One region of the Rhabdothermincola salaria genome, then DNA from elsewhere that is predicted to be linked to it. Evidence: riboswitches for the same ligand, from Rfam matches in the RefSeq annotation. Region 1 holds a riboswitch; each other region holds the start of a gene.
The links. Region 1 has a riboswitch for S-adenosylmethionine ahead of LUW87_RS10115 (TY-Chap domain-containing protein). Riboswitches for the same ligand answer to the same signal wherever they lie in the genome.

Region 1 (3,266 bases):
CCGCCGGCGGATTTCCTGCTCGGTGATCGGCGGGGAGTTGTTGGACCCGCTGGTAGCTCACCCCGGGGTGCACTCAGATGCGGGGCAGCGGCAGCATGTTTGACATTGGGCGGATCTACAGGCGCCCCCCCTCGGTGACAAGCTACAGGGGCCGAAGCAGATGAGGGGTTGGGCCCCTGCGTTTCGTTGAGCTCACACCTGCCCGGAAAAATGGGGATTCATAGATGCCGAATTTTGTCGTGGAATGCTCCTTCTACCTCAACATCTTCCTGGCGGGATTGGGTACTGACGACGTGGACCAGTACGGGGTGGACGAGTTCTTTCCATACGCTGCGGAGACTGACTGGGTCATGAACGGGTTCGATGTCCTGGGTGAGACCACGGACCCAGTTGGCACCGACCTGTCCGGCCCGTCCGGTCCAGAGCCCCGTGCCTCCACGCTGGTCGACCGGATGCGGGATCCGTCTCCAGAGGAGTTCGACGCTTTCGGCGAGTGGGGTGGAGTCGTTGTGGGCTGCTGGGGCACGTGCAAGGCCGTCGTTAGCGCACCTTCCGAAGCGGCCATCACCGACCAGGTCGTTCAGTCGGAGCTTCCGAAGGAATTCTTTGCCGGCGATCTTCCGCACTTGACCGTCGGGCTCGACCCCAACGTTTGACCCGTTGGGCCTCCCAACGACCCATCACAGGTGGTCACCTGGTTCTGGGGCGGGGTCGGATGACCTTGAGTTAGGTGTCGAGAGCTTCCAGGACGCCGTCCTCCCAGGCCCACACCTGGCAGGCAGCCGGGAAGGTCTCGACCTCGAGTGGCACCTCACCGGGGCGGTAGACCTCGATGAGGGTGGTGAGCAGGAGGTGGGCCGAGCGTGTGATGGCGTCAGCCCCTCCAATGTCTTGCCACCAGTGCCGGGCGATGTCGGGGGCGTCGTCCCAGTCGGGGGGACGTAGGGAGGGGTCCTCGGCCAGGTTGGGGGGCGTCCACCCAAGGCGTACGAGGTTCTCGTGCTGCGCAGGGGTCAGCGCCCAGGGTGTGCCGGTGAGGTAGGTGTTGGAGACCGCTTCGAGGTGCACGCCGACCTCGGTGACGATGCACTGCACGAACACCTCGGGTCGCCCTTCGGGGGCGATGATCGCCACCCACGCCCCGTCGGCCTGCAGCTGGGCGAGGAGGGCCTCCAGGCGGTCGAGGAGGTTCTCGCCGGGCTTGTGGGCAGTGAGCGGGAACCGCCCTTCCTGTGGGGGCGGGCTGGGTAGCTCTCGGGGGTCGTCGAGAGGGGACGCTGACGTGGCCATGGGTGTCCTCAGAAGATGCTCGTGGGCACCTACGGCGGTGCCACCTTTGCCGGTTGCCCGGCCAGCTCTTACCTCGGAGCACCGCTAGTGGACGGTTGCTGGGGTGCAGGCCAAGTACCTACATGCGCACCCACTCTTGAGCTGCGGAGAGCATATCGGAGTGTTGATGCCGGCGGTCGTCCCTGGTCCTGTCCGGCTGATGCCGCTGCAAGCAATGACGCTTCATCTCGCTACCGCCGTGAGAACGAGCACGCCCCTAACCGGAAATCCATGGCCTGTCACCTCTTGCGCAGCGGGGTGGCTGCTCCGAACCCGGCCGCCGCGATCGGCTACGGGTGCCGGGCGGTGGGCCGCCACACCCACCACCCGGGCCTGCCTTCGTCAGGATGACCGGCGGCGGCGCTCCTGGCGCTTGCGCTCGACTTCGGCCGGCTTGTCCCCCTCGAAGAAGTCCCCGGTGTCAATGGCCTGCTTGGCGCGATTCTTGCGACGCAGTGCCGACGTGGACTTCGACATCGACTCGAACGCCGCCTCTGCACCGGCACCATCCGGGGCGAACGCCTGCACCGATCTGGCGTCGTATCCGATGCCGCGTGCCTCGCCGTAGGCATCGAGGCCGGCGCCGAGGAAGGCGAACGTCCAGCCCTCTTCCATACGCTGGCCGACGAGTCGGCCCACGGTGTCGAGGGTGTACTCCCGGGACTGGTTCTCCTCGCCGTCAGTGATGGTCACCACGAGGATGCGTTCGGCGGGTTGGTCGAGGGTGCGGAGGTGCTCGGCGCGCACCGCTGCACGCACAAGGATACGACCGGTGGCGTCGAGCAGTGGGGTGCCGCCCCGGGGCGCGAACGTGCGCTCGTCGAGGGGTACGACCTCGCTGATGGGCACTGCATCGGCCACGACTTCCTCGGGGTCCTGGCTGTCGAACAGCACGAGGGTCATGCGAGCGTCGGGTCCCTCGGCCTTCTGCTCGCTGAGGAGTCGGTTGAAGCCGCCGATGACGTCGCGGACCATGGTCGACATCGACCCCGACCGGTCGATCAGCACGTAGAGGTGCGCTGTCGGGGTGTCCTCGGCGTTGACGGGGTCGGCATCGGAAGGGCTCAGGTTGTCGTTCATGTGGGAACTAACGACAGATGGGTCATGCGATGTGCGCGAGCTCTGGTAATCACCCTGAACGAAGCTGCTTGGGTTGGAACGCTGCTCCCGCTCCGGGTGGGCCCCGGCGAAGCGCCCCGATGAACTCGGGTCCGTCACGCCCTCTTCGACGCGACATGAGGAGTCGTCGGGCCGGCTAAGCACCGCTGGATGTCACCGACGTCTGCCATGATCCATGCAACATGTCGGCGGAGACCGCCTCACGGCACCCCTGCGCAGAGCAGATCTCAGCGATCGAGGCCTGGTTCGGCGAGCCCGATGCCGACCGGGGCCCGTCCCACGTCGCCCGGCTGGTGCTTCGTCCGCACGACTTAGCAGGGGCGCCATTGATGGTGGAGGCGCTGGTGGCGGAGGCTAGGGAGGCGATGCTTGGTGCCGGCCGGCGCCGCAACGAGCCTTGGCCGAGTCTCAACGTGGCTGCTTATGCCACGCTCACCATGCGGCGCATGGTTCCCAAGCTTCTCGACCTCGGTCGTCCGAAGCGTGTGTCGCTGTGGGACGATCCCGATGACGAGGATCTGACCAACCACTATCTCGCCCGCACCGCGGAACTTGTCGAGCGCAGCGAGCGCCTGGGCACTACCGGTGACGCTCTCCGTGCGGCGATGGAGCCGTTAGCGCCGGAAGGCCCCAACGACGGGTGGGTGCTCGGCGCAGCGTTGACGTTCCTCACCGTGCGCCTCGACGCTGCGCCGCTACCCACAGGGGTGCCGGTCCCCAAGACTGGCGCCACCGAGGAACAGGCCGCGCTGTGGCCGGCGTTGTGGTTCGCTGGACGCCGCGACGGCTACTTCGACCACTGCGCTGGCGAGGTGAGC
Region 2 (3,266 bases), on a different contig from region 1:
AGGCGGACGGCGACCCGGGCCTGCAGGATCGTCGCCGAGGAGCCCTCCAACTCCCCGAGCCAGTCGGCCGCGCTCTGGGGACCAACGACCTCGCACTCCCCGACCTGCAGCTCGATCTCGAAGCTGGAACCGGAGTCGTCGACGACCCAGCCGTCGGCTTCGACGTCGATGCCCTTCGCCCCGAGATGCAGGAGCCCAAGAGCGAACCTGACCATGTCTCTCGGGTCGTCGTCGAGGTGCACAAAGCTGCCTTCGCGGCGCTCCCACCCGTCCCGGTAGGTGCCGTCCTCGATGGGCTCGATCTTGGGGCTGAGCTTCACGAGCCGGTCGATCTGGGTGACGAGAGCATCGAGGTCGGTGACCTTCACCATGGCGCGGGCAGTGACGGAGTACGGGCTGGGGTTCGACATGGTGTCCTCCTCATCGGTCCTGGCGGTGGCACCGTGCGCCGAGGCGTCGGTTGCCCGACCGTCACAGGGCCAGGCCCCTCAGGTCGTCAAGATGAGATGCAAAGCCAGCGCATGACTGCGTCGGATAGGTGCCGCACAGTCGCCGGCGGAGTGTGGGTGGGTGTCACTCGAGGCTGTCGATGTACCCGCCGAAGGGTTCGGTGGGGTCGTCCACCCACTCCCACTCCTGGCAGTCGGCGGGAAAGACGGTCACCGACACCGGTTCGTCGGCCGTGAGCCCGTACACGCCGATCAGCGTCGACAACAGCTGATCGGCGGTGGCATCGAGATGATGCGGGCCCGGCTCCTCGATCCACCAGTTCTCGGGTGCGCCGTCGTGTTCGTCGGGATCCAGGGGCGGCTGCCAGCCCCGCCGGGTGAGCTCGTCGATCTGGTCGCCGCTGAGCTCGAGACCTACGGGTTCGAGGTAGCGGTGGCCGACGGCTTCGACGTGGGCACCTACTGGGGTGAGCAGGGCCTGGGTGTAGTGGCGCTCTAGGAAGGTGCGCTCGAGGATCACGCAGTGCGAGCCGCGTCCCACGAGGTCGGCGAACTTGCGCACCAAGGCGCAACGGAAGGCGTCGACCCCGCCGCCCCCGCTGATGCTGACGAGGAACGATTCGCTGACGGGAGCGCGCTGGTCGGCGTCGGCCTCGCCGAGGAAGCCGTGGGGGTCGGTGTGCATCGAGGGTCCTCTCTGGGACACCTCGGGTGTCCCACCTTTGCCGTGACAGGGGCCGGCTCTTCCCTCGGGGCACCGTTGGTGGACGGTTGCCGGGACGACAGGCCGAGTACCTCTCACGCCGTCCGCTCTTGAGCCACCTCTCACACTACAAAGGGGGTGTGACACTTCCGCCGGACCGTGGCAGGAGGGTTCTGCTAGGCACCCGCGCCGCCGCGCCCCCGGCATCACCCAGGCTTCGCACCACTCCTCGTAGTGCTGCAGGGCCTAGGAAGTCATGGCGACGGGGACTCGGCCACCTTTTCGAGATGCGCGTTCAGGACCCACCACTCGATCGGCCATGGTTGCTCCCGGTCCAGATGCTGGTCTTCTCGGGGGTACCGGCCAGCGGAGACGATGACCCCGCGAAGGGACTTGCCCTGCGCCATGTCGGTCTTGGCGAGGAGGTTGAGGTAGTCGATCACCTGCCCGACCGTGCCCGATGGGCTGCTCAGCTCGAACTCGACGACGACCAGGCCTGTCCACCGGCCAGCGGAGCCCCTCTCCTTGAGGAGCAGATCGATGCGCTGCTTGCGACCAGGAATGCTGAACTCGACCTGGGGACTGTCGCAGTGAACGAATGGCCCGGGTCGGCCTACCCGACTGAGGACCCAGCGCCGAAGGTCGTTCTCGCTGGGCACAAGAAGACCGACGTCGGCGAACGGCACTTTGGCGAACCGGACCCAGCAGTCTGGAGTCAGGGTCGGATCTGACAGCGGCCGATCGGTCTCGAGCCCGGCCGCTGCCGCTGCGCGCGCAAGCTCCTCACGGAGCTTGGGCGACATCACCTTGTTGCCCCCTGCCCGAATGAGGCTCGACACCTTCCGCACGGTGCTGCATGAGCTGTCGGCCACGTCACCCCAGGGTTCTGGGAGCGATACCGCCAGGTCCTGCATGTAATCGACGAGGGACGGCCGAACTGGGGCGTCTTCGTTCATGGGAGGGAGTCTAGGAATGGGCATCTGCAGGGATCAGCGAGGTCACCAGATCGTCACGACGTCGATGCCCGGGACCTGGTGTCCGACCCACTCACCCAGAACCGTCTCCAACAGGTTCACGACTCCCTCCTCGGTGTCGACCCTGAAGACATAGTCAGACGTCGAGAGCACCACATCGACCGTGCTGACCTCGTCGTCCGCGTCGATGCCGAACTCGCGCCGCAGCTCGGGCGGCGGAGACCAGGCCGGCTCAAAGCTGTAGCCGTCCGACAGCCGGCCAACAGCCCACTCACGCAATGCGTCGACATCGTCGATGATGACGCCGATGTCGATTGTCAGCCGGCGTTCCGTGCCTGCCGACGCCTGTTCTTCGGAAATCTCTGTCAACCTGACTCCCAGGTTCCGGGGTTCACCACCACGCCAGCTGCTCGGACGCCAGAGCGGCGTTGCCGCTCGCCCTCGAGAAATCTGACCGTTCGCCCCTTCGTTTGATCCGCTGTACAGCCGCTCGAGCACCTTACGCAGCGAATAGTGAGGCCGCTTCGGAGCTAACCATGATGCCGGTCTGTCCACCCGCTGAGGTCGTGGTCCGTGGCGAGCTCGTCGTCCTCGAGCGGGCGCCACGATTCGTCCTCGATCCGGATGATGGGTGAACGGCCGGCGTTCTCGAAGCCGTTGCCGTGGATGGCAGCCAGTTCGACGAGCCGGACCGGCACGGGTTCGGCCTCGAGGTAGATCGTGCCCTCGAGCTCGGCCCAGGTGGTCCCGTCCGGGTAGAGAAGCTTGCCGACGTCAGGGCGGTCGACGATGCCGCTGGCGAACGAGAAGGCCCACTCCACCGGCACCTCGCCTGCCAGGCGGGCCATCACCTCTTCGGCGACGCCGTGCTCCCGGGTGCCATGCAACCGCAGCGCAGGCCGGGTCCGGCCGGGCGTGCGGACCAGCGCCATCGACCATTCTGCGGTGCCCTCGCCCCGTCGTGTGCTCGGGTCGACGAGCGCTCGGGCGAGCACGACGGCTCGTCCGAGGTGGTCGTCGGCCACGACCACGACGAGACCTCCGTTCACCTGCCCGGTGACGAACATGCCCATCCTCGACAGCCCGGATTGGGAGTGGGCGGCGAAGCCACGCTGTCCGCGCTCGAGCGCCAGCCAGCTC
Region 3 (3,266 bases), on a different contig from region 1:
CGACGTCGGTGGGGAGGTTGCCGTCGACGGCGCGGGTGTTGGGCAGGGCGATGCCGTACTCGACCTCGAGGTGGTCGAGGCCGTCGACCTCCTTGCGGATGCGGCGGCGCAGGGCGTAGGCGTTGTCCTTGGCCTGGGCGACGGGCTGGGGCTTGAGGGGCGTGCCCTCCTGGCCGACCCACTGGCCCTGGCGGATGGCCATGCGGTGGCCCTTCACCTCCAGCAACACGACGCCCATCTCGGGGTGGACGAGCACGATGTCGCTCTGGTGGTCCTTGGCTTTCGTGTGCAGGCCGACGTCGGGGATGACGAGCCAGCTGTCGAACAGGCCGTCAACGAGGGCTCGCACGACCACCCGCTCGGCGTCGTTGGCCAGCGTGTCGAGGTCGAAGTCCTCGGGGATCAGAGTGCCCATCGTGGTGACTGCCCTTCTCGACTGCCGGTGGCCGTCGCTCCGCCGCTTTCCGTCCTCGCCGCTGGTCCAGGGCGGGGCGTCAGCGAGCCTGCCACGCCCAACGACCGCAGGGGGCGACCGCTCGCGCCGGGCACCAAGCTGTCCTCCCTCCGTCGAAGCGGTCGGATCCCTCGCGGACTCAATCCGGCTGCAGCCAGGGGCTGAGGTCGTGGTCGGTGGTGAGCTCGTCGTCCTCGAGGGGTCGCCACGACTCGTCGTCGATCCGGATGATCGGTGAGGGTCCGGTGCTCGCGAGGCCGTTGCCGTGGATGGCCGCCAGCTCGACGAGCCGGACCGGCACGGGTTCGGACTCCAGGTAGATCGCGCCCTCGGGCTGGGCCCAGGTGGTCCCGTCCGGGTGGAGGAGCTTGCCGACGTCGGGGAGGTCGCCCATGCCGCTGGCGAACCAGAAGGCCCACTCCACCGGCACCTCCCTGGTCAGATGAGCGAGAGCGCGCTCGATGGCATCGTCGTCGCGGGTGACGCCGAGCCGTAGCGCCGGCCGAGTCCGACCGGTGGCGCGCACCAGGGCCATCGACCACTCCGTCGGGCCGTCGCCGCGGCGTGCGCTCGAGTCGACAAGAGCGCGGACCGCCACGACGGCTCGTCCGAGGTCCTCGTCGTCGACGACCACGACGAGGCCGCCGTCCACCTGACCGGTGACGAACATGCCCATTCGAGAGAGCCCGGCCTGATCCCGGGCGGCAAAGCCACGTTGGCCCCGGTCGATGGTCAGCCAGTCCGTCGAGCACCAACGGGCGCCGCGGGTGAGGTCGGGATCCGGTCGATAGGGCACGCGATGGCCGTTGAACCGGGAGTGGCGTTGGCCGGCGGCGACGTAGCCGAGGACGGTGTTGCAGCCGAACACCCACTCGATCTCGGGGGCGTTGGACTCGTGGGGGTGCATCGGGTGTCCTCCTCCGGGACACCGCCGAGGCGTCCCACCTTTGCCGTGTGGATGGGGCCGGCTCTTCCCTCGGGGCACCGCTGGTGGACGGTTGCCGGGACGACGGGCCGAGTACCCGAGTCGTCGTCCGCTCTTGAGCCACTTCTCACCCTACGCAGGGGGTGAGACAGCGCCCGTGGGGGCCGCCGATCCGTCACTCACACGCAACGACCGGTCGGAACTGGACCGGGTTCGCCACGAGGCTCTTGACGACACCGATGGGGATCACCAGCGAGTACCCCGTTTCCGTCTCGATGGCGAACACGACACCAACCACGTCTCCGTTCGCGTCGAGGAGCGGACCGCCCGAGTTGCCCGGCTCGACTCGGGCGGTGGTGCGCATCACTCGGAACTACGGGGTTGGACGGCCTGCGTCGGCGACGCCGCGTACTCTGACGGCGCGGGGTCGTTGTCACACGTCGACGACCAAAGCAGCTGACGGCGGTCAGCTCCCAGTGTCGTCGTCGGGCGACAGAAGGCGGAAGACAACATGAGCGACACACCACCCCCGGCGGACGGATGGCGGCAAGGCCCCGACGGCAAGTGGTACGGACCTGACGACGAGGTACCCGTTGCCGCATCGCAGCGGATGCCCCCCGCCGAGGCGCCAGACGCGGAGGGCCACCTCTCGCCGCCGGCGATCAACCAGGCCGACGAGACACGCCGACGACCTCTCGTCATCGGTGGCATCGTGGCCGCAGCGGTCGTCAGCTTGGGCGCCTTGGCCCTCGCCCTCGTTGTGGCCAGCGAAGACGACGGGCTGACCCTGACGGGCGAGTTCGCCTTGTCGGACACGGACAGCATCCGGGGAGGTCCCGAGACCTGTAGCGGCACCGGGGGCTACTCGGACTTCGGGCCCGGGATGAACGTGACCGTCCGCAACGGTTCCGGCGAGATCGTCGCCTCAGGAACCAGCGCCAACATCGTCATCGACGAGTACTTCGGCGACAACGCCACCGAGGAAAGGGGCGACGGACGCAGCGATGACGACAGCGACGACATGTCCCCCGAGGAGCTGGCGGACCTGATGTTCGAGTTCCTTGGCTGCACGGTCGTGTTCGAGGTCGACGTGCCGAGCGAAGACTTCTACGTGATCGAGGTCGGGCGGCGCGGTGAGCTGAGCTACAGCCGGACCGAACTCGAAGAGCGAAACTGGAACGTGTCGCTCAGTCTGGGAGACTGAACCGAGACGACGCCAAGCACGTGGACGCTTCGCGCCGCCACCAGGCGGAACCAGTCGCGGAACGAACGCAGGGCGGCCGATGGGGCTCGTCGAACGCTCCGCACCTGGCAACCACGGTCCCTGCGCTGACCGCCTGGTCCGGGCTCCTCGGTGTCCCAACCTGCGGCGACAATGGCTCCATGAGTCGAATCGAAGGCCACAGCCGCGAAGACCGTTCCATCGGCGCGCTTCTGGGCCTCGCCGCCGGTGATGCGGTGGGCACGACCGTCGAGTTCCGGGCCCCCGGGAGCTTCGCGCCACTTACGGACATGGTCGGCGGCGGGCCGTTCCGGCTCCAGCTAGGTGAGTGGACCGACGACACCTCCATGGCGCTGTGCATGGCCGAGTCGCTCGTCGACTGCGACGAGCTCGACCTCGCCGACCACCTCCGGCGCTACGTGCTCTGGCGAGACCAGGGGTATCTGGCGTCCAACGGTCGCTGCTTCGACATCGGCGGCACCGTCGCCGGCCAGCTTCGCCGCTTCGAGCGCACCGGCGAGGCTGTCGACCCCCAGCCTGACGAGGACGCCGCTGCCAACGGCTCTCTCATGCGACTGGCACCGGTCCCGATCCGCTGGCACACCGACATCGCCGAGGCCGCCGAACGCTCCGGGGAGTCGAGCCGGTCCACGCACGCCGCAACC

Region 2: another riboswitch for S-adenosylmethionine. It lies ahead of LUW87_RS15555 (TY-Chap domain-containing protein); the one in region 1 lies ahead of LUW87_RS10115 (TY-Chap domain-containing protein).
Region 3: another riboswitch for S-adenosylmethionine. It lies ahead of LUW87_RS08720 (hypothetical protein); the one in region 1 lies ahead of LUW87_RS10115 (TY-Chap domain-containing protein).

The regions. Positions count from the first base shown of each region.
Region 1 covers NZ_JAJQXW010000002.1:177,950-181,215, forward strand. Annotated here, with positions in the region: gene LUW87_RS10110 (hypothetical protein) at 225-656, shown strand; gene LUW87_RS10115 (TY-Chap domain-containing protein) at 727-1,290, opposite strand; SAM riboswitch class IV at 1,328-1,432, opposite strand; gene LUW87_RS10120 (vWA domain-containing protein) at 1,672-2,409, opposite strand; gene LUW87_RS10125 (hypothetical protein) at 2,631-3,266, shown strand, end outside.
Region 2 covers NZ_JAJQXW010000004.1:54,743-58,008, forward strand. Annotated here, with positions in the region: gene LUW87_RS15550 (hypothetical protein) at 1-410, opposite strand, end outside; SAM riboswitch class I at 418-508, opposite strand; gene LUW87_RS15555 (TY-Chap domain-containing protein) at 574-1,134, opposite strand; SAM riboswitch class IV at 1,163-1,268, opposite strand; gene LUW87_RS15560 (hypothetical protein) at 1,407-2,108, opposite strand; gene LUW87_RS15565 (hypothetical protein) at 2,151-2,495, opposite strand; gene LUW87_RS15570 (hypothetical protein) at 2,657-3,266, opposite strand, start outside.
Region 3 covers NZ_JAJQXW010000001.1:1,875,240-1,878,505, forward strand. Annotated here, with positions in the region: gene LUW87_RS08715 (NERD domain-containing protein) at 1-415, opposite strand, end outside; gene LUW87_RS08720 (hypothetical protein) at 594-1,361, opposite strand; SAM riboswitch class IV at 1,393-1,500, opposite strand; gene LUW87_RS08725 (trypsin-like peptidase domain-containing protein) at 1,555-1,743, opposite strand; gene LUW87_RS08730 (hypothetical protein) at 1,990-2,583, shown strand; gene LUW87_RS08735 (ADP-ribosylglycohydrolase family protein) at 2,763-3,266, shown strand, end outside.